Regions from separate parts of the Bradyrhizobium sp. Mp27 genome, predicted to be linked through region 1. Evidence: riboswitches for the same ligand, from Rfam matches in the RefSeq annotation. Region 1 holds a riboswitch; the other holds the start of a gene.
What was found. A riboswitch is a leader RNA that binds a small molecule or an ion and turns the genes downstream of it on or off. The one in region 1 is predicted to bind S-adenosylmethionine.

Region 1 (3,405 bases):
GAGCACCAGCAGCACGTGCGACGGCAGGCCGGCGCGCAGCCGCTTGACCTCGTCGAACGGCACATAGGTGCCGGTCGGATTGTTTGGGTTGGCGAGCCAGACCAGCTTCGTCTTCGGCGTCACCGCCTTGAGGATGGCGTCGACATTGCAGGTGAGGTTGGTCTCCTGCGCGACCACGTTCTTGGCGCCGACCGCCATGGTCGCGATCGGGTAGACCAGGAAGCCGTGCGTGGTCGAGATCGCCTCGTCGCCGTGGCTGAGATAGGTGTGGGCGAGCAGATTGAGGATCTCGTCCGAGCCGGCGCCGCAGATGATGCGGTTGGGGTCGAGCCCGAAAGAACGGCCGATCGCTTCGCGCAGCACGCGCGAGGTTCCTTCCGGATAGTCTTCCAGATGCGCCGCCACGTTCTTGAACGCCTCGATCGCCTTGGGCGAGGGCCCGAACGGCGTCTCGTTGGCCGAGAGCTTGAACACCTTGCGGCCCGGCTCAGCCACCGGGCTCTTGCCGGGCGTGTAGGGCGCAATATCGAGAATGCCGGGATTCGGCACGGGGCGGGACATCTTCAACTCCGGAAGTAGCTTTAGGCGGTTCGCGATCTACGATTTCGACCCGGTCGGGGGCACCGTATAGCGCGTTGCGTGGCTGCCGACGAGGGCCGTGGAGCGCACCGAGGCCCCCGCTTCGATCAGGGCAGCCCTGATTTTGTCGATGCTGGTGGCGCTCGTGACCGAGACCAGCAGCGCCGCGCCGTCGAAGGCGGTATCGGGCACCGCCACGATCTCGGCGAGCGGCGACAGCGCCCGCGCGACCTCGGCGTTCCACCCTGATACGCGCACGCTGAAGGTCTCAACCTCAGTCACCAGGGCACTGTCGGCGACGCGGGAGATCGCGAACACGGGCAGCGCGGCCGGATGGTCCGCGCGCTCGACGAAGGGCATCCGCGCGATGATCTTGGGCGCCCCGGTTTCTTCCAGCGACAGCCACCACGGCGTGCGGCTCGAGGTTGCCGACACCAGCGCCAGATCGCCCTTGGATTTTGCCACCGCCTCGACCGCCGCCTGCGCACTGAAATGCGCGACGTAGGGCACGGTGAAGCCGAAATGGAATCGCGCTGAATCGCGCATAGCCGGTTCGCTCACCGAGATGTCGGCATGCACGGAGAACGGCGCCTGGACATAGGTGAAGGTCGAGATGATGACGCGCCAGATGCTCTCGACGGTGTCGAGCGGCAGGATGCCGCGATGGCGCTGCACGATCTCGCGCATCATGGCGGCCTCGCGCGCCGGGCGGAATGCCGAGCCGACCTCCTGGGTCTGCTTCACCTGGATCAGGCGGTCGATGATGTCGCCGCGCTGCATCAGGAGACGATGCATGCCCTCGTCGATCGCGTCGATCTCCTTGCGCAATTCCTGGAGCGATGGTGGCGCGGGCGGACGTTGGGACATATCTGCGAGATGCTGGTGAGAGGCGTTCCAATGCGGGTCGGCCAAGGTCAATCGGCAAGGCCGGATCCGCTGCGGTCGACGTCCTGATTAGGCAGTCGGCGCGGCGAAAGCAAAGAGAAATGCAAAGGGAAACCAGGCCTTTTGGGCCGGCCTTTCAGGGATGAATTTGGCTAATCCGGACCGTGACTTGACGAAAACCGCCCAAGACAGTAGCTTTTGCCCGTTCCGTGGTCATTTGAGCCGGCCGGCTTGCAGCCACGTTAAAAAACTCGCTAAACAGGCCGGGGACGCTTCCGATCCCGGCCGAACCTATCGTTCAGGCCGGGTTTTTCATGGCCTGATTCCAGCGGCAGCCTGACGGGTGCCGCAAACGAGGTCGATGATGGTTGGCGTGAAGCCCGTGCCGAGTCCCGCGATCAGTGCCGACGACCGGTCGCATGAGGCGGATCATCCGAATTCGCAGGTCGCGCAGTTCGGCGCCGAGCAGCAGCTGCGGCTCGATTGCGGCATCGATCTCACCCCGTTCCAGATCGCCTACCAGACCTATGGCGAGCTCAACGCCGATCGCTCCAACGCCGTGCTGATCTGCCATGCGCTGACCGGCGATCAGCATGTCGCCAACGTGCATCCCGTCACCGGCAAGTCGGGCTGGTGGGAGACGCTGGTCGGTCCCGGCCGACCTCTTGATCCCCAGCACTACTTCATCATCTGCGCCAACGTGATCGGCGGCTGCATGGGCTCGACCGGACCGGCCTCGATCAATCCCGCGACCGGCAAGGTGTGGGGCCTGGACTTCCCCGTCATCACCATTCCCGACATGGTGCGCGCGCAGGCGATGCTGATCGACCGGCTCGGCATCGACACGTTGTTCGCGGTGGTCGGCGGCTCGATGGGCGGCATGCAGGTGCTGCAATGGACCGCGGCCTATCCCAAGCGTGTGTACTCCGCGCTGGCGATTGCCTGCGCGACGCGGCACTCGGCGCAGAACATCGCTTTCCACGAGCTCGGCCGCCAGGCGGTGATGGCCGATCCCGACTGGCACAACGGCCGCTACACGGATCAGGGCATCCATCCGCATCGCGGACTTGCGGTGGCACGGATGGCCGCGCACATCACCTATCTTTCGGACGCCGCGCTGCATCGCAAGTTCGGTCGCCGCATGCAGGACCGCGAGCTGCCGACCTTCTCGTTCGACGCCGATTTCCAGGTCGAGAGCTATCTGCGCTACCAGGGCTCGTCCTTCGTCGAGCGGTTCGACGCCAACTCCTATCTCTATCTGACCCGTGCGATGGATTATTTCGACATCGCCGGCGACCACGGCGGCGTGCTGGCGAAGGCGTTCGCGGGCATCGAGACGCGCTTCTGCGTGGTCTCCTTCACCAGCGACTGGCTGTTCCCGACCTCGGAATCGCGCGCACTGGTGCATGCGCTTAACGCGTCGAGCGCGCGGGTGTCGTTCGCCGAGATCGAGACCGATCGCGGCCACGACGCCTTTCTGCTCGACGTGCCCGAATTCTTCGATATCGCCCGAGCCTTCCTGCAATCGGCAGGGAAGGCGCGCGGGCTCACCGCCAGGATTGACTGACAAGGACGGCTAGCGATGTCTGTGCAGGAAGTGCTGCCGCTGGGCGGCGTTGCGACGGAGCAGTCCGGCCAGTTTCGGGCCGATCATCTGCTGGTCGCCGAGATGGTCAAGCCCGGCTCGAAAGTGCTCGACGTCGGCTGCGGCGAGGGCGATCTGCTCCAGCTTCTGGAGACCCGCGGCATCGACGGGCGCGGCATCGAGCTGTCGCGCGAGGGCGTCAACCGCTGCGTCGCCAAGGGCCTCGCGGTGGTGCAGGGCGATGCCGACACCGACCTCGTCAACTATCCCGACGACGCCTTCGATTACGTCATCCTGTCGCAGACGCTGCAGGCGACGCGGCAGCCGCGGGTCGTGCTGGAGAATCTGCTGCGCAT
Region 2 (3,405 bases), on a different contig from region 1:
GTCGATCCGCAATATTCACCGGCCGTCAACCAGCGCAAGGAGAGCGCCGGCAAGATGGTGCACCTGCTCGGCAAGGTCGCCGAGCTCCGACACGTCGGCATCTTCCCCCGCTTCGAGGTGATGCGCGACTGGCACGAGAATCAATCGATTCCGGTCGAGAGTTTCGTGATCGCCGACGGCCTGCACATGAACGATTGGGGCTATGCCTGCTTCGCGCAGCTCCTCGGCGACGACATCATCCGCTCCGTCGGCCAGATTAAGCTCGGCGTCAACGTGCCCGCCGACGTGCGGACGTATCGGCCGATGTGAGCTCGGTGCCGTAGGGTGGGCAAAGGCGCGCTCTTCGCGCGCCGTGCCCACCATCTATCGGCGATATGATCGTGAATGGTGGGCACGCTTCGCTTTGCCCACCCTACAAGAAGTCCAATCGCCTCACGCCTTCTCCAGCGCCGCGGTCAGATCCTCGATCAGATCATCCGCATGCTCGAGCCCCGCCGAGAAGCGGATGAAGCCCTCGCTGATGCCGAGCGCGGCGCGGTCCTCCGGCTTCAGGCGCTGATGCGTCGTGGTCGCCGGATGCGTGACGAGGCTCTTGGCATCGCCGAGATTGTTCGAGATTTTTGCAAGCTTGAGCTCGTTGAGCACGCGGAACGCACCCTGCTTGCCGCCCTTGACCTCGAAGCCGACCAGCGTCGAGCCGCCGCGCATCTGCTTCTTCACGAGAGCTGCCTGCGGATGATCGGCGCGGCCGGGATAGACCAGGCGCGAAATCTTCGGATGGCTCGCCAGCACGTCGGCGATGCGTCCCGCCGTCTCGGTCTGCGCGCGCACGCGCACACCGAGCGTTTCCAGGCCCTTGAGCAGGACCCACGCGTTGAACGGCGAGATCGACGGGCCGGTCTGGCGCATGAAATTGTGGATGTGCTCGGCGATGAACGCTTCCGACGACAGGATGATGCCGCCGAGACAACGGCCCTGGCCGTCGATGTGCTTGGTCGCGGAATAGACCACGACGTCGGCTCCTAGCGCGAGCGGGCTCTGCCAGATCGGCGTCGCGAACACGTTGTCGACGACGAGCCGCGCGCCGCCGCTGTGCGCGATCTCGGCGATCCCTGGAATGTCGAGCACGTCGAGCGTCGGGTTGGTCGGGCTCTCCAGGAAGAACGTCTTGGTGTTCGGCCGCAAGGCGCGCTGCCACTGGTCGAGATCGAGGCCGTCGACCAGCGTGGTCTCGATGCCGTAGCGCGGCAAGAGATCCTGAATGACGTAGAGACAGGAACCGAACAGGGCGCGCGAGGCCACCACGTGATCGCCGGCCTTGAGCGGCGCCAGGATCGCGGTCGTCACCGCGGCCATGCCGGTAGCGGCCGAACGGGCGGCTTCGGCGCCTTCGAGCTCGATCATGCGGCGCTCGAACATCGAGATGGTCGGGTTGGAATAGCGCGAATAGATGAAGCCGGGGTCCTCGCCCTTGAACCGCGCCTCGCACTCCTCGGCGCTGTTGTAGACGTAGCCCTGGGTCAGGAACAGCGCCTCCGACGTCTCGCCATATTGCGAGCGCAGGGTGCCGGAATGGACCAGGCGGGTTTCGGGACGGTAGTTGGCGGTCGACTTCGACATAGGTACCTCCGACATGACCGTCTCGTCGAAAACGGTCACAAAAAAACCGGCCTGGATATATCCACGGGCCGGGATCACAGAGGTCCCCGGCCTGTTTAGCGACTTATTTAACGTGGCTGCAAGCCGGCCGGCTCAAATCACCACGGGATAAGTGATGCTCATATTCCGCAATGGCCTTTCCGTCAAGGCGTCCATCGGATAGCCGTAAAAGGCTAGTATTTCCCGCATGTCCGGATGCGTTTGACCCCTGACGAGGACCCCCGGTTGAGCTTCACAGTTGCCGCCGACGCCAATGGTATCCTGCCCGACCGCATGATCGCGGCGATGGCGGAAGCGGGGCTGATCCTGCCTGCCTACGATTTCGTCGAGAGCCAGATCCAGCCGGCGAGCCTCGACCTCCGCCTCGGCGACATCGCGTATCGCGTTCGCGCCAGCTTTCTGCCGGGTCCCGGCGCGACCGTCGCCGAGCGCATCGACGAGTTGAAGCTGCACGAGTTCAGCCTCGCCGATGGCGCGGTGCTGGAGACCAACTGCGTCTATATCGTGCCGCTTCTGGAAAGCCTGGCGCTGCCGCCGGAGATCGTCGCGGCCGCCAACCCGAAAAGCTCGACCGGCCGGCTCGATGTCTTCACCCGCGTCATCGCCGACGGCACCCGCCGCTTCGACATGATCGGCGCCGGCTATCACGGCCCGCTCTACGCCGAGATCAGCCCGAAGACGTTTCCGGTGCTGGTCAGCGAGGGCTCGCGCCTGAGCCAGGTGCGCTTCCGCACCGGAGATGCCATCCTCAACATCGACGAGCTCGAGGCGCTGCATGCGACCGAGCGTCTCGTCGATCTCGACGATGCCGATCTCACCGGCGGCGTCGCCGTCTCCGTCGATCTCTCCGGCGAGAAGGCCAACGGCTTCGTCGGCTATCGCGCCAAGCGCCACACCGGCGTCGTCGACGTCGACCGCCGCTCCGGCTATGCGGTGGAGGATTTCTGGGAGCCGATCTCGGCACGTCCCGACGGCAGCCTGATCCTCGATCCCGGCGAGTTCTACATCCTCGCCTCCAAGGAAGCCGTGCAGGTGCCGCCCGATTACGCCGCGGAGATGGTGCCGTTCGATCCCCTGGTCGGCGAGTTCCGCGTGCACTATGCCGGCTTCTTCGATCCCGGCTTCGGCTATGCCGGCGCCGGCGGGCAGGGATCGCGCGCCGTGCTCGAAGTGCGCTCGCGCGAGGTGCCGTTCATCCTCGAGCACGGCCAGATCGTCGGCCGCCTCGTCTACGAGAAGATGCTGGCGCGGCCCGACGCGATGTACGGCCAGCGCATCGGCTCGAACTACCAGGCGCAGGGGCTCAAACTATCGAAGCATTTTCGGGTGTAGCTACACACCCTACTGTCATGCCCCGGCTTGACCGGGGCATCCAGTACGCCGCAGCCTCTCGATTGACTACTTGCCGTCTCGGAATACTGGATCGCCTCGGGCAAGGACACCGAATGTGTGTCGGGATGCAAGCTGAAATCCGGGCGGCATGCGAGGTGGCGAGATGAGTGTTCAATCCGAACTCGACGCAAGGATCCTCGACGACGTCGCGGACGCGCTGATCTATTCGGATCGCGCCGGCACCATCACGCGCTGGAATCGTGCATCGACCGCCTTGTTCGGCTTCTCCGCCGGCGAGGCGCTCGGCCATAACCTCGATCTGATCATTCCCGAACATCTGCGCGCCGCGCACTGGAAGGGCTTCGAAGCTGCGCTTGCCAGCGGGTCGATGAAGCTTGCGGGCAGGCCGACGCT

Region 2: linked by a shared signal. The riboswitch ahead of QJT78_RS03155 (O-succinylhomoserine sulfhydrylase) and the one ahead of QJT78_RS15780 (homoserine O-acetyltransferase) in region 1 are both predicted to bind S-adenosylmethionine.

The regions. Positions count from the first base shown of each region.
Region 1 is NZ_JASAUS010000025.1:10,686-14,090, reverse strand. It holds gene hisC (histidinol-phosphate transaminase) at 1-561, opposite strand, end outside; gene QJT78_RS15785 (chorismate mutase) at 598-1,446, opposite strand; SAM riboswitch at 1,664-1,743, shown strand; gene QJT78_RS15780 (homoserine O-acetyltransferase) at 1,829-3,031, shown strand; gene metW (methionine biosynthesis protein MetW) at 3,047-3,405, shown strand, end outside.
Region 2 is NZ_JASAUS010000003.1:39,804-43,208, reverse strand. It holds gene QJT78_RS03160 (SGNH/GDSL hydrolase family protein) at 1-309, shown strand, start outside; gene QJT78_RS03155 (O-succinylhomoserine sulfhydrylase) at 433-1,620, opposite strand; SAM riboswitch at 1,695-1,774, opposite strand; gene QJT78_RS03150 (2'-deoxycytidine 5'-triphosphate deaminase) at 1,885-2,991, shown strand; gene QJT78_RS03145 (PAS domain S-box protein) at 3,155-3,405, shown strand, end outside.